DNA from 3 places in the Lentibacillus juripiscarius genome. Region 3 is predicted to be linked to each of the others. Evidence: riboswitches for the same ligand, from Rfam matches in the RefSeq annotation. Region 3 holds a riboswitch; each other region holds the start of a gene.
The links. A riboswitch is a leader RNA that binds a small molecule or an ion and turns the genes downstream of it on or off. The one in region 3 is predicted to bind S-adenosylmethionine.

Region 1 (8,157 bases), on a different contig from region 3:
TAAGCCCCCCACTTCAAGGTTTTAAGGAAAACGAAAAAAGATAAGTGGGGGATCAACTGCCTGTAAAGGTCCGATTCGTTCAACTAACATTCAGTGGGGGTAGAAGAGAAACCCCCACTGAATGATGTTTCACTTTATCAGCGAGGAGGGGAAAGGTTGCTGCAATATACGATACGCAGGCTGCTATCGGCTATACCTGTTATGTTCATTGTTAGTATTATCGTATTTATGATTGTCCATCTGACACCTGGAAACCCGGCTTTTCTCATTTTAGGTGAGGACAGTTCACAGGAAAGCATTGAGCAGCTAGAGAAACAGCTAGGTCTTGATAAGCCAATGGTTATACAGTTTTTTGACTGGATTGGAAATATATTGACCGGAGATCTTGGGCAATCGGTTTATTCATCTGAACCAGTTACACAGATCATCATGGGCCATTTTGGACCAACGTTTAGTTTAATGTTGCTATCATTAACCCTGATTTTACTTATCGCCATCCCAACAGCCATTTTTGTCGTCTGGAAGCGACATACAGCGTTAGATCCACTGTTTATTTCCGTTTCGCTTCTCGGGGTGTCCATTCCTGAGTTCTGGTTTGCTATGCTGCTTGTTTTAGGTTTTGGGGTAGCGATTCCTATTTTCCCGGTTGCAGGGTATATTCCAATCATGGAGGATGCGGCAGGTTGGTTTTATCATCTGCTTCTCCCCGCCTTTGTCCTGGCGGCCGTTGAAATTGGTCTAATTGCCCGCATGCTACGTGATGGGATGCTCGAAGCAGTCAATCAGGATTACATACGGACTGCCCGTTCCAAAGGTGTAAGGGAAAGTATTGTCCTTTTAAAGCACGTGTTTTCCAACGCCCTTATACCAACGACAACAGTCATCGGTACAACGGTAGCTGGTTTATTGGGGGGCACTGTCATCATTGAAACGATATTCACGATTCCCGGAATCGGACAACTGCTAATTGATTCGATTCATCGTCGGGATTATCCGGTTATCCAGGGCGTCGTGTTATTTATTGCTGGTATTTATGTTTTGGTGAATTTACTGGTCGATCTTCTATATGCATTTCTAGATCCACGAATTCGCTACGACTAGTCAGGATGCTTAATCAATTTAAAAAAGGAGCTTTCATATGCTAAGGAAAAAACGAAATCTGCTGGCATTGACAGTTCTGTTCCTGATAACAGCAGCAACGCTCACGGCTTCACTGTGGCTTCCGGTATCACCATCCGATATCGATACAGAAAAGCAGTTGCTCGGACCATCAGCGGAGCACTGGTTCGGTACGGATAATTTTGGAAGGGATATCTTCGCAAGGACGGTAGTAGCCGCACGAGTATCTTTGCTTGTCGGGGCAGTGACGGCTTTGCTGTCGACTGTATTGGGAACTGTAACAGGGTTGATTGCAGGTTATTATAAAAAAGCAGACTTTATTATTATGCGTATTATTGACGGTATGCTGGCATTTCCGGCACTGCTACTTGCGCTGGCACTCGTTGCTGCACTTGGAGGAAGTGTCGTGAATATTATCATTGCACTCACATTTGCATTCTGGCCTGTCATGACTAGGATTGTCCGTTCAGCTGTTTTACAGATCAATAATGTTCAGTATATTGAGGCAGCCAAAACAACAGGAGAAAGGGATCCGGTTATTTTATCTCGTTATATGCTGCCGAATGTGCTGTCACCCATTATTGTGCAGGGAACATTTATATTTGCAAAGGCCATCTTGGCAGAGGCAGCACTCAGCTTTTTAGGGGTAGGCGTTGATCCGTCAACACCTACATGGGGAAATATGCTTCAGGAGTCACAAGTATATATTACAATTGCACCCTGGTTTTCTATTTTCCCTGGTATCGCCATTGTCCTGACTGTATTGCCCTTGAACATTTTGGGTGATGGCTTGCGCGATGCATTCGACCCACACAGTAAAAGTCGGAAGAAAACAGGAAAAGCACTGTTCAGGGATAAAAAGCAGAAGCATGCGTGATTTATTAAGGTTAAGGGGGAAATACCAATGCTTGAGGTGAAAAATCTAAAAGTGAATCTAGATACTTCCGGCGGCATTGTTAAGGCAGTTGATGGTGTATCTTTTACAGTGGAGGCAGGGCAAACTGTAGGAATTGTAGGTGAGTCCGGGAGTGGCAAGAGTGTTCTTGCCCAATCTGTGATGCAGCTTAATCCGGAGCCACCTGTTTATTATCCGCAAGGTGACATTCAATTTGAAGGCAGGAGTTTGCTCAACATGAATAAGCGGGAAATCCGTAAGATTCGGGGAAAAGATATTGCGATGATTTTTCAGGATCCAATGTCAAGTTTAAATCCGGTATTTAAAATTGGTGCTCAGTTAATTGAGGCCATTCGGACGCATCAGGACTCCCTCCGAAAAGATGCTGAAAAAAAGGCAATTGAGCTGTTGTCAGACGTTGGGATTCCCGATCCAGAGCGCCGTATGCATGAGTACCCACATCAATTTTCAGGGGGGATGAGACAGCGTGTCCTGATTGCCATTGCGCTAGCCTGCAAACCGAAATTGCTTATTGCTGATGAGCCGACAACCGCTTTGGATGTCACGATTCAGGCACAAATATTGAGTTTAATGAAGCATATCCAAAACAAGTATGGAATGGCTATTATCATTATCACGCATGACTTAGGTGTTGTTGCCAATCTGGCGGATAAGTTGCTGGTTATGTACTCAGGTAGAATCGTCGAAGAAGGAAGTGTGAATGATATATTTTATCGGACGTCAATGCCGTATACATGGTCCCTTTTACGCTCCTTACCACGACTTGACTCACAAGCAAATGGACGTCTCTTAAGCATTCAGGGACAGCCACCAAATCTAATCAGTCCACCTGAAGGATGCAACTTCCATCCGCGCTGTCCGTTTGCTTCATCGAAATGCCTGGAAGCTGATCCTGTATTAACGGAACGTGGAGAGGAGCATTATGCGGCTTGTATCCTATCCAAAGCTGACATTGATGAAAAGAAGCAGCAGATTGATGTTGCCGAGCAGAAAGGAGTGACACCATAATGTCTGATGAATTACTAAATATACGTGATTTAAACGTTCATTTCCCTGTGAATAGAGGCCTGTTTAAAAAAAGTGACGATTACGTCAAGGCGGTTAATGGTGTCAGTTTATCCGTTAATAAAGGTGAAACCATTGGTATTGTCGGAGAATCTGGCTGCGGTAAAAGTACACTAGCCAGAACGATTGTCGGTCTTGAGAAGCCGACATCGGGCGATATCTTATTTGAAGGCGAAAGTATTACCAGTTATAACGCGAAACAAATGCATCAGCTCCGACGTGATATTCAAATGGTTTTCCAGGACCCATTCACAAGTCTTAACCCACGGATGAAAGTCGGCGATATTATTGCAGCACCATTAAGGGCTTATAATAAGACCAATCATTTAGAACGACGTGTGAAGGAATTGATGGAACTTGTTGGCCTTAATCCAGATGACCACTATAACCGGCTTCCGCATGAATTTTCCGGTGGTCAAAGACAGCGAATCGGAATTGCACGTGCCATTGCATTAGAGCCGAAATTGATTATTTGTGATGAGCCAGTGAGTGCACTGGACGTGTCCGTTCAGGCACAGGTTATTAATTTACTAGAGGATTTGCAGAAAGAGTTAAATATCACATATGTATTCATTGCACATGACTTGTCGTTAATAAAACATATCGCGGATAAGGTAGGGGTCATGTATTTAGGGGAAATGATGGAGATGTCTGATAGTGATTCGTTTTATAGAAACGCACGTCATCCTTACACCAATGCACTGTTGTCAGCAATTCCTTTGCCGGACCCTGACAGAGAAAAAAATCGTGAGCAAATTGTACTAAATGGAGAATTACCATCTCCTGCAAATCCGCCCTCGGGCTGCGTTTTTCATACCAGATGCCCGCTTGCACGGGATTATTGCAAAGAAAATACCCCTCTGATGGAAACGAAGGGGAGCAATGACCATTATGTATCTTGCTTTTTCCCTATTGAATCGGATACCCTGGATGAATTCGGCAAGAGCGTCGGAAAACAACCGGATTGAATGGCATTATTCCTCAAATTATAACGTTGAACATGCATACAATTAGATTAGTTCAACCTTAAGTTCCTTGCTTAGGTGATCGCTGTTTTCAGTGGATGTTTCATCAATCGACCAATTGCTGGACAGCATCTGCCTGAGCATGTTTAATTGTTCGTCGTTCATTGTCAGACCTGTCAGGCCTTTATCCGTAAGAGTATAATCTTTCTCTTGGATCATATTGAACTTAAGTTTTAATAGGTTCTGCAAGCCTTTAAAGGTAACAAATTTTATCTTATAGCCATCCATAATAATCGATTTAAATGCTTCTTCATCCTGCTCACTAAGTTTAATAAGCTCGCTGAAGTCAAATTGGGTGCTTAAATCCTTCCATGGGCTGATATCTTTTCTGTTAATTTGAGTGAGCAATTCGTCATCGGAAATACCATTGCTGCGCAGTGTTTCAATCATATACGCTTCCATCAGTGAAATCTTGTTTTGTTCCATAAAAAACCCTCCGTATTTTGATACTTTATTATAACAAATTGTATCGTATTCGGATAACATAGAGCATAATAGCCATATGATTTAACCATTTTCTGAAAAACAAACAATTTATGCTTGACAGTTAATTCAGTGTACGATATGATGCTAAGAAATCTTAAAATTTAATAAAATGATTCTTATCCAGAGTCGGGGGAGGAACTGGTCCTATAATCCCGCAGCAACCATTACTTGATAGTAATAAGGTGCTAATTCCAGCAAGCATTCGCTTGAAAGATGAGAAAGTGTGTAATGAAAAAAACCTCTTCCTCATCGGGAGAGGTTTTTTTCGTTCTAAATGAATTGGTAGGAACCGATTATTTGATAAAGATCGGCCAAAAACCAAGTAAATATATAGGGTAAATATGTTTAATCACGGGAGGTGAATAAAAGAGCAATGCCCTACTTTAATGACTGACCTACTAATTCATTACAAAAAAATTTATAGGAGAGATTACATTGACAAAAACGGACAGCTTATATAAAAAATCGTATTTTGGCCGGATTACTGAATTAAAGGAATATGCACCGGAGGCATTTCAATCCTTTTTTGCATTTAATGACAAGGCATTGACCGAGGGGGGTTTGTCGGTAAAAACGAAGGAATTGATTGCCGTTGCAGTGGCACACATTACTGGATGTCCGTACTGTATTGATTTACATGTGGGGAATGCGAAGAAAAATGATGCTGACAAAGAGGAAGTAGCGGAGGCTATTTTCGTGGCAACGGCATTGAAGGCAGGTTCGGCAGCCGCCCACGGTGTGAACGCCCTGAATGCATTTGATGGGGAAAGAGATGAGGAGCTATATAAAGCATCCTATTTCAAAAGGTTGAAGGAATTTGATCAACTCAATGGCGATACATTCAAGGCATTCGCTGCTTTTGATCAGAAGTCCATCACTGCAGGTAAGCTGACTGAAAAAGAAAAAGAATTAATTGCGGTGGCATCAGCACATACCACAGGCTGTGCTTATTGCATCGATTTGCATACGAAAAATGCCAAAAAATCGGGAGCAAGTTTAAAGGAAATATCTGAAGCTATTTTTGTGGCAGTGGCTTTAAAAGCGGGATCAGCCATTGCACATAGTGTGAATGCTTTAAATGCTTACGATGAGGCATAAGTCACCGGGAAGCACCAATTAAAAACAATAGAAAAGGAGTACTGATCAATGACAAAACAAATTCACTTAAATGGATTTATCCAAAATTCACCTTCCCCCCACTCAATGGGATTATGGAAACATGAAAAGGATCAGGGGGTAAATCATAACCACTTGTCATATTGGACAGAAACAGCAAAAATTTTGGAACGCGGGAAATTTGATGCAATGTTTATCGCTGATGTACTTGGAACGTACAGTGTATATGGAAATAGCCATGAAGCAGCTGCTCAGCATGCTGTCCAACTCCCAGCTCATGACCCGCTAAGTCCGATTTCTGCTATGGCTGCTGTAACGGAACATCTAGGCTTTGCGCCAACGATTTCTGCTACCTATGCACAGCCATATGCACTGGCACGACAATTATCAACGCTCGATCATTTAACGGAGGGAAGAGTCGCTTGGAATGTGGTGACATCTTACTTGGAAAGCGAAGCAGTCAATCTCGGACTTTCCGGCCGTCTTCCCAAGGAACTCCGCTATGATCGTGCAGATGAGTTTCTGGAAGTCGTCTATAAACTTTGGGAACATAGCTGGAAAGATGATGCTGTTGTTTATGATAGAGAAACTGATACATTTGCACACCCTGAAAAGGTTCGGCTGATTAAGCATGAAGGTGAATTCTTCAATGTACCGGGTCCGCATTTGGTCGAACCTTCGCCCCAGCGTACACCGGTTCTGTTCCAAGCAGGAGCTTCACCAAAAGGGCGAAATTTTGCAGCCAAACATGCTGAAGCTGTTTTTACCAAAAATCATTCACTGGATGCATTAAAGGCCTATGTTGCAGACATCCGAAAACGAACACAGGAACAGGGAAGATACCCGGAGGATGTTCTCATTTTTCCGATGATCCTGCCGATTATCGGGTCGACGGAAGAAGAAGCGTATACGAAATATGAAGATTTGACTAATCATGTCAGCTATGAAGGAACAGCTTCTCTGCTGTCCGGACATACGGGAATTGATTTTTCTCAATACGATCCAGATCAGTATATTGAAAATATCGAAACAGAAGCGGTTCAGGGAAATCTGGATATGTATACGAAAGATCCGAATAAGAAATGGACATTGCGGGAGGCCATCAAAAATCATGGGCTTGGGAATGGTACCGTGAAGTTTATTGGGACGCCTGAACAGATTGCAGATCGAATCGAGGAATGGGCTATTGAAAGCGATGTCGATGGTTTCAATATCGCACAGACCTACTCGCCGGAGACGTTTCGGGAGTTTGTGGATTTTGTTGTGCCTGAACTACAGAAACGCGGCATTTACCGGACGGAATATGAAGGAAAGACACTAAGGGAGAATATGTTTGGAAAAGGGCGAACCCATCTGCCTCGCAATCATCCAGCGAGAAATCTGGGCAGCTTGCAGTCGAATTAAAGAGGGGAGTGCCCCCTCTTTTACTGATAAATGAAATTGCACACGTGGAGGAGGTCAGAATTGAGTACAATTACGTTGTATACATGGATTGGGTTTGCCATATTTTTAGTTGTCATGTTCGTCCTTGGTTTTGTAAGTGCCAGAAAAACGAGAAGTGTCAGCGACTTTGCAACTGGTGGGGGAGGATTGGGACCGTACGTACTTGGTCTATCTTTTGCCGCAACTTATTTAAGTGCTGCTACTTTTCTTGGGTATCCAGGCTGGACCCATGATTGGGGATTGTCCACCCTTTGGCTGTTTCTGGCAATGATTGGCGGTGGGCCGATAGGGGTGATGATGGTCGCCAAAAAGGTGAGGAAACTGAATACGAAGCAAAAGTCACTCTCCCTTCCGGACTGGCTCGGTGATTTTTATAATAGTGATATTTTAAGAGTGGGAACAGGGCTGATTCTACTTTTCAACATTTTTTATATAGCCGGTCAGTTTGTGGCAGGTGCGCGGATTTTTGAACATCTTCTAGGAATGTCCTACACAAGTGGGTTGATATTCATTACAGCTATTGTTGTTCTTTATGTGTTTGTAGGTGGTGCCTTTGCCGATATCTACACAGATGCCGTCCAGGCAGTCATGATGGCGATTGCTGGTCTTGCTATATTTATTTCCGGTATTGTAATTTTCTGGGATGGGGGCATTACGGCAACATTTACCAGCATTGCGGGTAGTCTCAGTGCTCAGGATTGGAATTTAGTGAAGGTATTTAATCCTAGTTCGGCTCATTTTTATTCTGTAGGTGCGGTATCCGGTGCCATCATTATTCAGTGGGCCTTTGCCTCCGCGCCGCATTTGTTCAACAAAGTGCTTGGTCTGAAAAGTGAAAAGGATCTTGGAAAAATGATTGCTACCTATGTTATAACGGCTGCTTTCTGCTTACTTGTTCTTTTTGGGGGATTATATAGCAGAGTGGCACTTGGCGGTAATGTGGTGGAAGCTGACCTGGCATTAATGGAATATGCAGTTTGGGCTTTC
Region 2 (8,157 bases), on a different contig from region 3:
AAACGGTTACTACCAGTATTATTTATCCGTTTCTTTCATTATACCATGCTGCATAGTAAAAATAATCCCCGATATATCCTATGCCCCAACATACACATCCGCCCTTTCACGAAGGCGGATGCTGGTCGGTCCGGATGGCGGACGGGATTAGAAGGCAGTCAAAAGTTGGAACAGATTAATGCTTCCGTGCTCTGGGGTTGATCGTAGCTGCCGACGGGTTGATTCATGTCGCTGACGGTTGATTAAAACGTTTACGGGTTGATATATCCGGGGCACGTGTTGATATCCTGCGCCGACCAGTTGATTCATGCCACAAATCGGACGATATCTCACAGCCTTTTTTAATGCGACTGTAATCATTTCAATTAAAAAAGGAGCTTTGCACGGTGTTACGTACAATAGCTCTTTTCTAATTACAGATGCGGCTGTAAAAGCAATCTTAATAGGCTGATACGGTTTCACTTTTCAAAAAGGAACGGATAAGCGACCCCCACTTATCAAATTCAGTCAGGAAGCCGTCGTGGCCAAAATCTGTCTGAATATGATGATAGGTGCTGTTAGGCAATTCATTGGATAACTGCTTGATGACGGGGGGTTCATAGACGAGATCTTTGTCAAAGCTCATGACAAGTGTTGGCTGGTGCAGCTGTTTGGCCGCTTGTTTCCAGCCGCCGCGGCCGCCTCCGATATCATGATTGTTCATCGCCTCCAGCAATGTAAGGTAGCTATTGGGATCAAACCGGCTAATCAGTTTTTGCCCCTGATAATCCAAATAAGTGCTCACGTCAAATGCATCGTCGGTCTGTTTTCGGCCGAACCGCGCCCTGAAAAGATCCGGACTTCGGTACGTGACCATGCCAACCATCCGGGCGACAGCAAGCCCGTTCACTGCATCGTAATGACCACTTTGCCAGTTTGGGTCCTGCCTGATAGCAGTACTGGCGATATGGTTGAAGGCGATGCCATAGTCAGAGAAAACCGGTGTTGCTGCAAGGACAATGAGTTTTTCCATGAAGTTTGGATAGAGAAGGCCCCATTCCAGTACTTGCATACCGCCGAGCGATCCGCCGATGACCGCTTCGGCTTCTGTGATACCAAGCTTTTTCATTGCCTGATGCTGTGCATGGACCATATCCCTAACGGTAATCGGGGGAAAGTCACACGCATAGGCGCTGCCGGTTCTCGGGTTAGTAGAAGCGGGTCCAGTTGATCCGTCACAGCCGCCAAGGACATTGAGGGTCAGCACCCGATAATGGTCTGTATTAATCGGTTTGTCAGATCCAATCAGCCCGCTCCACCAGCCGGGATTGGTCTCGGTGCCAATAGCCAGATGGTTGCCTGTCAGTGCATGGCATACCAGAATAACAGGTGCGTCAGCCGGTCCGCTCCGTTCGTAAGCCATCGTAACATCAGCAATCGTGTCGCCTGATTCTGTCTGGAAAGGACCAATGGAAATGCTTCCCGTTTGCATCCTGGTGGCCGTGTTGTTCATCTGTGACCCGCTCCTTTTTCACCAAATTAATTTCCGTACAAAAGCCGGCCCGCATACCGTTTGCCCATCATCATCCGATGAAGACAAACGGACGGGCCTATACCTATATCAAACGTTGACAACTACTTGCTGGGCATTGCCGCTGCGCAGGCGTGCGGCTTCTTCAAAAGCATCTTTACCGGAAATAACGGTGATGCCTGCTGCAGTGGCTTTATCAACGGTTTCCGCAGCTGGCTGGGGCTGGACAGTCCACAGAATGCTGCCACCTTTTTGCGCCAGCTGGTCAATTAGTTCTGGTGCCAGCGACGCGTCTGAAGTCAGGACAGCATCAATTGTTGCAGGAGTTTCCGGCAATTCGATGCTGGCTGCTGCATCGGCGCTGGTTGTCTCGATACGAACGATTTGGAATCCGAGCTGCTCCAGCTGTTTGGCCTGACGGGACGCACTATCCGTTTCACCTTTTTCAATAACAGCGATCGTTTTTTTACGGAGCCCTCCATCGGCCCTGTCAAACGGTGATGAAAGAAGCCAGCTGATCGCGTCATCTTCAGTTGTCTTGATGGTTGGCGCTTCACCGGTTGCTTTGGCGATGGCCTGATCAAGATCTGCCAGCGTGTCTTCGGTTGATTCCAGTCCAATTGCCAGACGGACAAGTTCTTCCGTTACACCGCTTTTGACAAGATCCTTATCACTAAGCTGCTGGTGGGTCGTTGAAGCCGGGTGAATAATTAGTGATTTGGCATCACCAACATTGGCAACGTGTGACCAGAGTGTGATGTTGTCAATCAATTTTCTTCCGGCGTCACGTCCGCCTTTAATGCCAAATGTAATAATCGAGCCATATCCATTCTGCAAATATTTTTTGGCCATTTCATGGGACGGATGGTCTTTCAAGCCAGGGTAATTGACCCATTCCACGGCTGGATGCGCCTGCAAGTAAGCAGCAACTTTTTCCGCATTTTGGTTATGACGTTCGATGCGCAGATGGAGCGTCTCCAATCCCTGAAGCAGCAGAAAGGCATTTTGCGGACTTAAGCAGGCACCGATGTCACGCAGCATCTGGACTCTTAATTTCGTCGCAAATGCAGCTGGTTCAACGTCGACATACCGCAGGCCATGATAGCTCTCATCCGGTTCAGTTAATCCCGGGAATTTGCCATTGGCCCAGTTGAATCGTCCGCCGTCAACAACAACACCGGCGATGGCTGTTCCGTGACCGCCAATCCATTTTGTTGCAGAGTGGACGACAATGTCAGCGCCCCATGTGAGCGGTTTGGTGACATATGGTGTTGCAAATGTATTATCAATAATCAGTGGAATACCGTGGTCATGGGCGATACTGCCAATTGTCTCGATGTCGAGCACATTCAGACTCGGGTTCGTGATGATTTCGCCAAAAATAGCTTTCGTTTTGTCAGTGATGGCATTTTGGATTTCATCCGGGTCCGTTCCATCGACAAAAATAACATCGATCCCGTATTTTGGCAGCGTGTTCGCGAAAAGGTTGTACGTGCCGCCATACAGATTGCTGTCGGCAATGATCTCATCACCGCTGCCTGCGATATTCAGAATCGAAAGCGTAATGGCCGCCATGCCGGAAGAGGTAGCCACTGCAGCTGATCCGTCTTCCAGAAGTGCTATCCGCTGTTCGAATGCGTCAATCGTCGGGTTGCCGATACGAGTGTAAATGTTTCCCGGTTCCGCTAATCCGAACAGATTTTGCGCGTGCTCGGAGTCCCTGAATACATAGGATGTCGTCTGATAGATTGGCACCGCCCGTGACCCTGTTGCCGGATCCGGCTCCTGCCCGCCATGCAGAAATTGTGTTTCCTGATTGTGCAGATGAAAGTTTGTCATAAAAAATTCCTCCTTTTGGGTTACGTACTTTATTTTTGAACCTGTTCCATTTCGTCTGGAGGAAGAGGAGAAATGAAAAAGCCCCCTTCCATAAGAGAAGAGGGCTTTGTGTTTGAAACCGTCCTCCTCTTATCTTCCAGATCTCTACTGACCTGTAGGATTTAGCACCTTGCAAGACAAATCTTGCCGGTTGCCGGGCTTCGCAGGGCCTATCCCTCCACCGCTCTTGATAAGAGATGAAATTGTATTAATTTAATGAACATTATATACATGTGTTCATCTGAAAGTCAACAGGAAAATTGAAAAAAGTTAATTTCCTGCCTGACGCCGCACTGGCCTGCGATAGGTTGCACCCATATACAGGATCAAAGCAATCCAAATGAGCACAAATGATAACAAGTGTGCTGTGGAGAACGTTTCCCTGTACACAAACACACCGAGGATAAGCATGATGGTCGGAGCAATATACTGCAAAAAGCCAATCATCGATAATGGAATCTCTTTTGCTCCGAACGCAAACAGAAGCAAGGGCACAGCTGTTGCCACACCCGCACCAATCAGCAAAAGCCCTGTACCGGAAAACATAACAGCGCCCGATAGAGACTCCCCACTGAATAGAAACAGATACAATAGCGCCAGCGGAGTAACGATGATCGTTTCAACCGTCAGCCCGAACATGGCGCTGATATCCACCGTTTTTTTCAGCAGCCCGTATAAAGCAAACGTCAATGCCAACAGAATGGAGACCCATGGAAATACCCCGAAACTGACAGTCAGGTTAATGACGCCGATTGCGGCCAAAATGAATGAAAAAATTTGCCGCCGTGTCAGTGTTTCCTTGAGCACGACCATTCCCAGCAGGATACTGACAAGCGGGTTAATGTAATAACCGAGACTGGCCTGAATGACGTGATCATTATTCACCGCCCAGATGTAGGTGAGCCAGTTCATACTGATAACGACCGATGCCAGCGAGATACCGATCAGTTTCTTTTTATCTCTCAGAATGACTTTACATTCATGGATGAACGGCCTCCATTTCCTTACAGATAATACAACAATAATCATAAAGACAAATGACCAAATGATACGATGAGCAAGTATTTCACCGGCCGAAACCGCATCCAGCAGTTTCCAATAAATCGGCAAAAATCCCCACAAAATATACGCACCTGTCGCATACAAAATGCCTATTTTGTTTGCCTGGTTCATCTCGGGAACCCCCTTTATTCAAATGATTAAAACTTAATGAGTGCAGCGCTGATGAGCTGTCTTTTTTGCGCAGCAAACAGGCTGTCGTGTGTTTGTAAATAAGCCAATTTTAGAATCTATTTTGAAAAAAGGCAATTATGATGCACTGCAATGGGAGCATATTTTTGTGGAATGGTTCCTGGCACTTTTTTTGCGGCATAGTGAAAGATACTTGCGCTAATGGGATGATAGCTTTGCTTTAAGGTTGATACTTACAAACTGGTTAATACTTGCGGGCGACCGGTTGATATTTCCCGCATTCGGGTTGATTCTTCCGTAAACTAGTTGATACTTGCGGGTGACCGGTCGATATCCTGCGCGAACCGGTTGATATATCCCGCATTCCGGTTGATTCTCTCGTAAACGGGTCGATACTTGCGGGCGACCGGTCGATATCTCATGCGCACCGGTTGATATCTCCCGCATTCCGGTTGATTCTCTCGTAAACGGGTTGATTCTCGGCAGCAACCGGTCGATATTCCGCGCAAACCGGTTGATATCTCCCGCATTCCGGTTGATTCTTCCGTGAACGGGTTGATACTTGCGGGCGACCGGTTGATATCCTGCGCGAACCGGTTGATATCTCCCGCATTCGGGTTGATAATCTCCGCAAATAGGTCGATACCCCCACGAATAAATGGATAACCCTGCTATCGGACACCCTCCCAATTCAAACAGTATCTTTTTCATCACCCTCAGTAGAAAAAACGCTTTCAAATTACTGGCAAATGGAATATGATAATAGTATAGAAGGTTGTTAGTTTTCAGATTTCAAACAGGGAGGTATTTTGGCGATGGCGAATAACGATAAGTATTTTGAAACGTCTGTTATCCATGATGGCTATAATCCGGACTATATGCTGGGGAGTCTCTCAAGTCCTTTGTTCCAGACATCGACGTTCACGTTTGAAACAGCGGAGCAGGGGGAGCGCCGTTTTGCCGGAATGGAGGATGGTTATATTTATTCACGGCTGGGCAATCCAACGGTCTCAGTTCTGGAGGAGAAAATGGCGGCACTGGAAAATGGGGAGCGCGGGCTGGCATTCGGTTCAGGAATGGCGGCTGTTTCGGCAATTCTGATTGCGCTCACAAAGGCAAATGATCATATTTTATGTTCGTCAGGTTTGTATGGGTGCACGTTTGGACTTCTGACGATGATGGAGGAGAAGTACAATATAACGCATGACTTTTCCGACATGCGCACGAAAGAGGAGATTCGCTCACATATCAAGTCTGAAACAGCGTGCATCTATGTCGAGACGCCAATCAACCCGACGATGAAGCTGATCGACTTGGAAATGGTAGCCGAGGTTGCACACGAATATAATATCCCGGTGGTCGTCGATAATACATTTTCATCCCCGTATTTGCAGCGGCCGCTTGATTTGGGCTGTGATGTCGTTCTGCACAGTGCTACCAAATACATTGGCGGGCACGGGGACGTCATTGCCGGGGTCGCTGTCGGGAAAAAGGACTTTCTCGATGAGGTGGCGATGACGACGCTAAAAGATATTGGCGGTGTGATGGCCCCATTTGATGCATGGCTGCTGATCCGCGGGCTGAAAACATTGCCGATTCGGCTGGACCGGCATTGTGATAATGCGGAGAAAATGTTCGAGCGGCTCCGTCAGCATCCGAAAGTGGCTCGTGTCTATTATCCGAATGATGACACGCATCCTGATTATCCGATCCGGCAAAAGCAGATGAAACGCGGCGGCGGTGTTCTGTCGTTTGAAATCGACGGGACAAAAGCGGAGGCACAGCAACTGCTGAACAGCCTGAACTTCATCAAAATTGCTGTCAGTCTTGGGGATGCGGAAACATTGATTCAGCATCCGGCTACGATGACCCATGCGGTTGTTCCGGAAGCATCACGCACGGAAATGGGCATCAGTGACCAGCTGATTCGCTTATCGGTCGGTCTTGAGGCTTGGGTGGATGTCTGGGCTGATTTGGAACAGGCATTGAATCAACTGCAAACAGCAGGAACATATACAACTGTAAAGGAATAAACCCCACCTCAAGGTGCAGGCGCCTGTACAAGATTAACGCCTTTCAGCTCTGGATAAGAAAAATGCTAGTGCTTACAGCAGATCAATAACAGAAGTAGTAAAAATAAAAACGCTTAGATGTAATTAGATGTAATTCTGAGCGTTTTTTCAGCTTCTTATTCAACGTGCCGATACTTTAAACCATTCAGACTCTAAAAGTTAAAACATTTTTCCATTTTTAACAGTCTCGAGGTCCGTAATAATTTGATTGATTTGTTTCTTTAGCCATTTGGACTTTTTAAAGCTTAGCAGGTATAAAATTTTAAATAAATAAAGGTCAAACGTAGAAGTACCAACCTTATCCTGATTAGCAATGATATTCATAAGCTCACCTCCAACCTTTTACCGATTAAGTGCTACCGTTAACCATATTATACTCCATATTCAAGAAGGAGAAAACTGCCTATCCACAGAAAAATTGCAATTTGAGTTATGAGATACATTGCAAATTCAAAGGATGAGAGTTTTCGTTCACGTTTCGTTTTTTTCAAATGTCTAACATGAAAAAACGAACACAACAGCAGTATTGCTATAGATAATTCATATATGCTTGCCAAGATGCTAATCAAAAGCATTCCCCCCCTGTTTGATTTAAACAAAACCAGACCATTGTTAAACAATCTCTATAGGAAAAATTATAAACCAACACAAAGTAACTTGCCACGCCGACTTTAGAACCTGTTTTTTTCAATGGAGCAATACCTTGTGAATTCCACCCAGGACCAATTGGTATGTTATTTCTGTTTCGGGATGCTTTCCGGCGGGTATGATGCGGTAAAGGTGCATACGCTAGAAGAAGACCATTGCCGGATTACAGTAGAGAGGAAAATTATGCTATATTAAGGGTGATGGGATTGCTGATAAAGTGAGGTTTTGTCTGTGGGATTCTGGTCACTGTTTTTAGGGTGCATTCTTGTATTTAATATTGCCTTGGCACTGACAATTATTTTTCTGGAGCGCAAGGATGCGACTGCAACATGGGCGTGGCTGATGGTGCTCATGTTCATCCCGATTGCCGGATTCATTTTATATTTAATTTTTGGGAGACGCATCAGCGGCGAGCGTATTTTTACGTGGGATACGAAAAGCAAGCTCGGTGTGAAAAAGGCTGTGCAGGAACAGCTGCGCGCGATGGAAGAGGATGAGTTTCCATTTAAACATCGGGGGCTGTCCGCGTACAAGGATCTTTTTTATTTGCATTTGCGCAATGATGATGCCATTTTCACACAGGATAACAGTGTCCGGATTTTCACTGATGGGGAAGAGAAGTTTGCTGCACTATTGGAGGACCTGGACCGTGCGGAGGACCATATCCACCTCCTGTACTATATTCTCCGGCATGATCAATTAGGCAGAAAAATTGCCGATATTCTGATCAGAAAGGCCAGACAAGGAGTGGAAGTGCGGGTGCTGTTTGATGATATGGGCTCGCGGAGAATAAGCAGGAAGTATCTGAACCGCATGCGCAAAGCGGGTATTGAGATTGAGTCCTTCTTTCCGCCGAAG
Region 3 (8,157 bases):
TTGTGCTATTCGACTTCTTACCATTGTTGCGGTGTCGAACACAAATTAGTTTTCAGTATGTCGCTTTTTTTATCAACTGCGAAAAACAACAACATGTGCGAAAAGAGCCTATTTTAAACACTAAAAGGAGGATATAGCCATGCTGGACATGAAATTTTTGCGTAATAATTTTCAGGAAGTAAAGGAAAAGTTGTCTCACCGCGGAGAGGATTTATCAGAACTGGAGAAGTTTAGTGAGCTTGACGAACGCCGAAGAACACTTATTTCGGAAGCAGAGAAATTGAAGGCCAAACGCAATGAAACATCCAAACGGATTTCTGCTCTAAAAAAAGAGAAAAAAGATGCCGAATCTGCCATTAAAGAGATGCGCGAAGTCGGCGATCAAATCAAAGAGTTGGATGGAGAATTGAAAGAAATTGAAGAAGCCTTGGAAATGATGATGCTGTCCATCCCGAACATTCCGCATGAAAGTGTCCCGGTTGGCGAGGATGAAGATGATAATGTAGAAGTGCGTCAGTGGGGCGACCGGCCGGAATTTCATTTTACCGAGCAACCGCACTGGGATATTGCCACAAACCTAGGTATTCTGGATTTCGAACGGGCTGCCAAAGTTACGGGAAGCCGTTTTGTATTCTATAAAGGAATTGGGACCCGACTGGAACGAGCATTGATTAGCTTCATGATGGACTTGCATGCAGACGAACATGGGTACACGGAAATGATGCCGCCACAGATTGTCAATCGCGGAAGCCTGACAGGAACTGGACAGCTGCCTAAATTCGCCGAGGATGTATTTAAACTGGCTGATTGGGACTATTTCCTGATTCCAACGGCTGAGGTGCCAGTGACGAACTATCACCGGGATGAGATTCTAAGTGTGGACGACCTTCCAAGAAAATATGTGGCATACAGTGCTAACTTCCGCTCTGAAGCAGGCTCTGCTGGACGGGATACACGCGGGCTTATTCGCCAGCACCAGTTTAACAAAGTGGAACTGGTTCATTTCACCAAACCGGAAGATTCATATGACACATTAGAAGTGCTGACCGGACATGCCGAGAAAGTGCTGCAGCAGCTGAACCTGCCGTATCGTGTGATGAGCATGTGCACGGGCGACTTAGGCTTTACTGCTGCTAAAAAATACGATATTGAAGTATGGATCCCAAGCCAGAACACATACCGCGAAATTTCGTCCTGCTCCAATTTTGAGGATTTCCAAGCAAGGCGCGCTGGCATTCGTTTTCGCCGTGAAGAAAAGGGAAAACCAGAATATGTGCATACATTAAATGGCTCAGGCCTTGCAGTGGGCCGAACCCTCGCTGCTATTCTGGAAAATTACCAGCGCGAGGATGGCTCTGTTGTCGTCCCGAAAGTACTCCGGCCGTATATGGGCGGAAAGGAAGTCATCAAATAGTCAAGTAACTGGATCAGATTTATTTTTAAAATGTATTGACAAATAATCTAAATGATAGTAAGCTTTATTTTAAATTAAATAATCAAACTTCTTATTTAGAGAGGTGGAGGGAATTGGCCCTTGGAAACCTCGGCAGCGGACTTATTTAAGTACTGTGCCAAATCCAACAAGCATTTGCTTGGAAAATAAGAAGAGAGAGCGGATCTGTTTGCAAATCTCTTTTTATTTTGACCATAAGAAGAGATTTTTTCATTTCCAAAACTAAATAAGAACGAACTTCTTATCCAGAGAGGTGGAGGGACTGGCCCTTGGAAGCCTCGGCAGCGGACTTTTTTAGTACTGTGCCAAATCCAGCAAGCAACAGACTTGAAAGATAAGAAGAGGATAATACAAAAAATGCCTCTTCCTATCTATCAGAAAGAGGTATTTTTTTACTTTAAGGAGGGGAATCATTGATTACATTAGAGAATGTCACAAAAATTTATCAAGGTGGAGAAAAGGAAGTTAAGGCCTTGGATGATGTGAATTTACAGATTGAGAAAGGTGAAATATATGGTGTTATTGGCTTCAGCGGCGCTGGGAAAAGTTCATTGATCCGCTGTGTCAATCTGCTTGAGCGGCCAACCCATGGAACGATTACTGTTAATAATCAGGATTTGCTTCGCCTTTCCCCTAAGGAATTAAGAGAAGCAAAACGAGATATCGGTATGATTTTCCAGCATTTCAACCTGCTAGATTCTAAAACAGTTTTCACCAATGTGGCAATGCCATTATTGCTTATGAAAAAACCAAAAGAAGAGGTGAAGAAGCGGGTCGAGGAATTGCTGGATTTCGTTGGGCTGCGTGACAAAGCAGATAACTATCCGGACCAATTATCAGGAGGACAGAAACAGCGGGTAGGCATTGCACGGGCCTTAGCAACGCAGCCATCAGTCCTGCTGTGTGATGAAGCAACATCGGCACTTGATCCGCAGACAACTAATTCGATTTTAAATCTGCTGAAAAAGATTAATCAGGAATATAACATTACCATTTTGATTATTACGCATGAGATGGGAGTTATTCGCGAGATTTGTGATAAGGTCGCCGTTCTTGATCAGGGTGAAGTAGTGGAATCCGGTTCTGTTTTTGAAGTGTTTGCTCGGCCAAAGACAGCCGTTGCCTACAATTTTGTCAGCACGGTCATGCATGATGAAATACCGGAATCTGTCCATCAATTAATCCGTTCTCAAGGGGAAACGAACCAGATTTACCGAGTTGTGTTTTTTGGTGAAGCTACCGGGGATCCGCTGCTTTCACAAATAGCGAAGCATTTTAATGTGGAAGTAAATGTGTTGTTTGGCAACATAACTGAATTACAGGGAATACCATTTGGAAATTTGGTTATTCAATTTCAGGGAGAAACGAAAGAGATTAATAGGGTACTCATGTATATTAATCAGCAAGAAGTAACGATTAAGGAGGTTTTGGAAGATGCTGGTTGATTGGAATCAAATTATTGCAGCATTGGGGGAAACTGCTGCAATGGTGGTATTTTCATTATTGTTTGCTATACTAATTGGTTTGCCGTTAGGAATCTTGCTTGTCGTAACCCGTGAAGGGCATTTATGGGAAAATGCTCTAATCTTTAAGGTGCTGAATGCGTTCGTAAACGTGTTCCGTTCCATACCTTTCATTATCCTGATGGTTGCTGTTATTCCATTTACACGCTTGATTGTCGGGACATCAATTGGTACTGCAGCTGCAATTGTGCCAATGGTGCTTTTTTCAGGCCCATACATTGCCCGGTTAATTGAAAACTCCCTGCTTGAGGTTGACCCGGGTGTGATGGAGGCGGCACAAGCAATGGGAGCGACACCATGGCAAATCATTATTCGTTTTTTGATACCGGAAGCATTAAGTTCACTTTTACTGGGATTAACGATCGCAACCATTGGGTTAGTTGGTGCATCAGCTATGGCTGGTGCCATTGGCGGGGGAGGTCTTGGTGATTTGGCGATCACATATGGCTATCAGCGATTTGATACGGCAGTGATGGTCATTACCGTAGCCATTCTGGTTGTCATGGTGCAGGGATTGCAAACGACAGGGAATGTTTTATCAAAAAAAGTTAGACGGCGTTAAGAGCTGAACATATCAAAGGGGTGCAGGAAATATGAGAAAAATTGGTTTGTTTTTATTGTTTATGAGTTTAATAGCGGTTAGCAGTGCATGTTCCAGTGATGCAGTATCAACTGTAAAAGTTGGGATCAGTGGTTCGGATACAACGGTCTGGGATTTTGTTGCTAAAAAGGCTGAAAAAGAAGGAATAAATGTTGAGATTGTCCGCTTTTCTGATTATGTTCAGCCAAATCTGGCATTAGCGGAAGGGGAACTGGATGCTAACGCCTTTCAGACAGTATCTTATTTTGATGCATTTATCGAGGAGCACGATTTGGATTTAGCACCGATTGCGACAACAGTCATCGCACCAATGGGGCTTTACTCTGAAAAATATGATTCTCCGGAAGAAATTCCAGAAGGTGCAACTATTGCCTTGCCAAAGGAAGCAACGAATATGGGCCGCGGATTGCTGCTGCTTCAGGAAGCCGGACTAATTGAACTTGTGGAGGATTTTGATGGGAACGGGTCTATCGATAAAATTGCGGAAAATCCAAAGAGTCTGACGTTTGAAACACTTGTGGCCGCACAAACGCCGCGTGTCCTGCCAGATGTTGCAGCATCCATCATCAATAACGGTATTGCTGTCGACGCAGGCTTCAGTCCATTAGACGATTCCATTTTTCATGAGAATGAAACAGCAACACCATACATTAACATCATTGCCGTACAGGAAAAAGATAAAGATGACGAAACACTGCAGAAATTAGCTGATATATACCAGTCCGACGATGTGAAGGAACTGATAGAAAAGGAATACGACGGAAACCAGATACCGACTTTTGTACCATTGGAGAAAATAGGCTGGTAACCATTCATAATAAAGGCTGCTTTCGTATAGATTGTTGTTATTTGATGGAAGAAAACACTCGACCGCGGAAAGCAAAATGTATGTGGGATGCGGACTAGGTAATAAATCACAAAGAGGTGTTTGGAATGGCAGTGACAAAAAGCAATTTGCAGGAGATTAGAATGCGTATTACGGAGAACATTGAAGACAATAAGGCACGCTATCTTCAGACGAGTCATGATATCCACAATCATCCGGAGGTTGGAAATGAGGAATTTTTTGCTTCAAAGGTTTTAACGGATATTTTAACTGATGAAGGATTCCATGTAGACAAAGGTGTTGCAGGGCATGAAACGGCATTTTTGGCCAGCAGAAAGGGGAAGAAAAATGGGCTTAGAATTGGACTGTTGGCAGAGTATGACGCATTACCGGAAATCGGCCATGCTTGCGGGCATAATATCATTGGAACAACAAGCGTTGCAGCTGCAGTTGCATTAAGTAAGGTAATCGACGACATAGGCGGGGAACTTTTCGTACTTGGAACGCCTGCAGAAGAAGGCGGGCCAAATGGAAGTGCGAAAGGAAGTTTTGTAAAGGCAGGTTTGCTTGAAGGAATAGACGCCGCAATCATGCTTCATCCTGGCAATGAAACAACTTTAACCGGCCCAACGCTGGGTGTTGATCCACTGGACTTTGAGTTTTTTGGTAAACCGGCACACGCATCAGCAGCACCTGAAAAGGGCATTAATGCATTGGATAGTGTCATTCAGTTATTCAATGGCGTTAATGCATTGCGTCAGCACCTTCCCTCTGATGTAAGGATCCACGGCATTATTACCGATGGTGGTGATGCACCGAATATCGTTCCGGAATATGCGAAAGCAAGATTTTTTATACGTGCGGCGACAAGAACCGTACTCAATGAAATAACAGAAAAAGTAAAGGGGATTGCAAATGGTGCAGCTCTGGCAACAGGCGCATCGGTACAGATTTCTTCTTTTCAGAATGAAGTAGATAACTTTATTATTAATCACCGTTTTGACAACGTCTTTAAAGAAGTTATGGAAAGCTTGGGAGAGACGGTGAATTTGGAGGAAAGAACCGCATTTGGTTCCACAGATGTTGGCAATGTGAGTCAAGTTGTTCCGACGATCCATCCACATATTAAAATTGGTCCAAGTGATTTAGTAGGCCATACCGTTGAATTCAGAGAAGCAGCAAAGTCGGAAAAAGGAGATGAAGCACTTATACTAGGGGCTAAAGCAGCTGCTTTAACAGTATTAGAGCTTCTGACGGACAGGACTTTGTATGAGGAAATTTACCGGGAATTCAAAGAGGTCACTTAATCAGCTTAAAAAAATGGCTGCCTCCGTTGACAATGTCCTATATGAATGGTATAGTATATTTTGTCTTATGGAGGTATACCCAAGTCGGGCTGAAGGGATCGGTCTTGAAAACCGACAGGCTGGTCAAACCGCGCGGGGGTTCGAATCCCTCTACCTCCTCCATTTAATTTCAAACGCGCATAAAATTGGAGATAGAACCACCAGGCCGTTACATTTTCTGTAGCGGTTTTTTTTCGACGTACAGGACAAGGATGGCTTCGGCAGCAATTACATCGCACGAAGAAAAAGCGGGTTCCTTTTTCGAGGACGTCGCGATTTCAACCTGACTACCACTTGACATTACGAGTGGCAGCAGGTATAGTACATGGAAATAAAGGTAAACGAACGAAGAAGAGGTCAGTAGCGGAAAGCTGCCGCAAGAGATTGGAATTCACCGGCTGCGAGATTCCATCGGATGAAGCTAACGTGAAACCTGCCTTGGAGTTGTCAGCAATGTCTGACCGCATACCCAATGCGTTATCAAAGAGAGTGGGCATACTGTATCTTGATATGCCAATAAAGGTGGTACCACGGAACCCCAGTCCGTCCTTTTACAAGGATGGACTGGGGATTTTTTACATTCATTTCAAGGAGGGATTTGGATTATGTCCGAAAAAATGGCATTTATTGGCGCTGGTTCGATGGCTGAATCTATTTTATCCGGCATACTGGCCAGTGAGTTTTTGCCAAAAGAAAATATCATGGTAACAAACAAATCGGATTTCGAGAGGCTGGAACATTTAGAAAGGCAGTACCATATTCCATATGTCGAGGATAAACGGGAAGCTGTTGCTGATGCTCGTACCGTTTTGCTTGCTGTTAAGCCATACGATATAAAGGCAGCCGTTGCTTCCATTCGGGATCATTTAGATAGTGATCAGCTGCTTATATCTGTTGCCGCCGGTGTATCAACTGACACGATTTCACAGTTGCTGGGTCGTGACATACCGGTGATCAGGGCGATGCCGAACACATCCGCAGCAGCCGGTGAGTCTGCTACGGCTGTTACAAAGGGAAAGTATGCCACCGGGGATCATCTCCGTACTGCCCTTCATTTGTTCAGCACAATCGGAACAGCTACAGAAGTTGCCGAAGAAGATATGCATACGGTTACTGCCATTGCAGGAAGCGGACCAGCCTATGTGTATTATCTGGTCGAGGCAATGGAGGAGGCAGCCATACAAGCGGGACTTGGCAAACAAACTGCACACGAATTGCTTGTACAAACAATTGCTGGTGCCGGGGAAATGTTGAAGTCTTCTGGGCAGGATCCAGCTGAACTTCGTAAAAATATAACAAGTCCGGGGGGGACGACCCAGGCCGGGCTGGAGGCTTTGGATAAAGGTAATTTTCAAGAAGCGGTCATGAGCTGTGTCGAAACCGCTCGTGAGCGCTCGATTGAGTTAGGGAAAAAATTATAAACAAGGAACCGGTTTGGCACCGAGTTCCTTGTTTTCCTGTACTTTTGCTTGTTTGTGGAGTGTTGCAATCATGCCATAGAAGGCATAGAAAAGTTCATTAGGCGCGGAAACCCGGATATGCACGACTTCACTCGTATCAAAGTCAAATGTCACTTCGAGCAGGCGATACGTGGAATAGGCATAGGAGCAAAAGTATATATATTCAAACTTTGGCATCTTATCGTGAATGACGGCAATCTCATCTTTATAGTCATCCAAATTCCGTTCTGCTTCATCAATGAATGCCTGCAGGTCAGACAAATCAGCTTCTACGACCAAATCCCGTTCATTTTCCGTCCGAATGGTCGCCATGATCATTCTTCCTTTCTGATTAGGAGTCCTTCCTGCTATTTAATAAATTCTCTTGTCTTCCATTTCCGTGCCTGCTGGATGAAATGGCCGACTTTCTCAAGGATTGGCTCAATTGACTCTTCTTGTTCTATCAGATCGTAATCAGATATATTGATACGCAATATCGGACATGCATTAAAGTTGTTTATCCAATCCTCATAACGGTCGTACATTTCTCTCCAGTAGGAAACAGGTGTGTCCTGTTCCATTTGCCTGCCGCGGCTCTGAATACGTTCGAGTACTTCGTCAAATGAACCTTCAAGGTAAATCAGGAGATCCGGATGCGGGAAATACGGTGTCATGACCATTGCCTCAAACAAGTTCGTATATGTCTCATAATCTGTTTTCGGCATCGTCCCATTTTCATAGTGCATTTTGGCAAAGATGCCGGTGTCTTCATAAATGGAGCGGTCCTGAACAAACCCGCCACCATATTCAAAAATCCGTTTTTGTTCCTTAAAACGTTCAGCCAGGAAGTAGGTTTGCAGATGGAAGCTCCACCGCTCAAAATCGTTATAAAACTTTTCTAGATAGGGATTCGTTTCCACCTTTTCAAAGGAGGTTTTGAAATGGAGGGCGTTCGCCAATGTTTTTGTC

Region 1: another riboswitch for S-adenosylmethionine. It lies ahead of ACFSUO_RS04730 (carboxymuconolactone decarboxylase family protein); the one in region 3 lies ahead of ACFSUO_RS10395 (methionine ABC transporter ATP-binding protein).
Region 2: another riboswitch for S-adenosylmethionine. It lies ahead of ACFSUO_RS15995 (PLP-dependent aspartate aminotransferase family protein); the one in region 3 lies ahead of ACFSUO_RS10395 (methionine ABC transporter ATP-binding protein).

The regions. Positions count from the first base shown of each region.
Region 1 is NZ_JBHUNA010000007.1:137,977-146,133, reverse strand. Features, by position in the region: gene ACFSUO_RS04755 (ABC transporter permease) at 157-1,101, shown strand; gene ACFSUO_RS04750 (ABC transporter permease) at 1,139-1,996, shown strand; gene ACFSUO_RS04745 (ABC transporter ATP-binding protein) at 2,024-3,043, shown strand; gene ACFSUO_RS04740 (ABC transporter ATP-binding protein) at 3,043-4,068, shown strand; gene ACFSUO_RS04735 (hypothetical protein) at 4,111-4,551, opposite strand; SAM riboswitch class I at 4,725-4,831, shown strand; gene ACFSUO_RS04730 (carboxymuconolactone decarboxylase family protein) at 5,041-5,709, shown strand; gene ACFSUO_RS04725 (LLM class flavin-dependent oxidoreductase) at 5,758-7,131, shown strand; gene ACFSUO_RS04720 (sodium:solute symporter family protein) at 7,192-8,157, shown strand, end outside.
Region 2 is NZ_JBHUNA010000042.1:1,534-9,690, reverse strand. Features, by position in the region: gene metX (homoserine O-acetyltransferase MetX) at 440-1,492, opposite strand; gene ACFSUO_RS15995 (PLP-dependent aspartate aminotransferase family protein) at 1,601-3,349, opposite strand; SAM riboswitch class I at 3,476-3,585, opposite strand; gene rarD (EamA family transporter RarD) at 3,659-4,561, opposite strand; gene ACFSUO_RS15985 (hypothetical protein) at 4,778-5,290, opposite strand; gene megL (methionine gamma-lyase) at 5,395-6,612, shown strand; gene ACFSUO_RS15975 (hypothetical protein) at 6,811-6,975, opposite strand; gene ACFSUO_RS15970 (hypothetical protein) at 7,023-7,226, opposite strand; gene ACFSUO_RS15965 (hypothetical protein) at 7,342-7,494, shown strand; gene cls (cardiolipin synthase) at 7,531-8,157, shown strand, end outside.
Region 3 is NZ_JBHUNA010000021.1:119,862-128,018, forward strand. Features, by position in the region: gene serS (serine--tRNA ligase) at 140-1,414, shown strand; SAM riboswitch class I at 1,503-1,606, shown strand; SAM riboswitch class I at 1,692-1,794, shown strand; gene ACFSUO_RS10395 (methionine ABC transporter ATP-binding protein) at 1,867-2,898, shown strand; gene ACFSUO_RS10400 (methionine ABC transporter permease) at 2,888-3,538, shown strand; gene ACFSUO_RS10405 (MetQ/NlpA family ABC transporter substrate-binding protein) at 3,570-4,385, shown strand; gene ACFSUO_RS10410 (M20 family metallopeptidase) at 4,511-5,710, shown strand; tRNA gene ACFSUO_RS10415 (tRNA-Ser) at 5,780-5,872, shown strand; gene proC (pyrroline-5-carboxylate reductase) at 6,355-7,170, shown strand; gene ACFSUO_RS10425 (hypothetical protein) at 7,165-7,521, opposite strand; gene ACFSUO_RS10430 (deoxynucleoside kinase) at 7,557-8,157, opposite strand, start outside.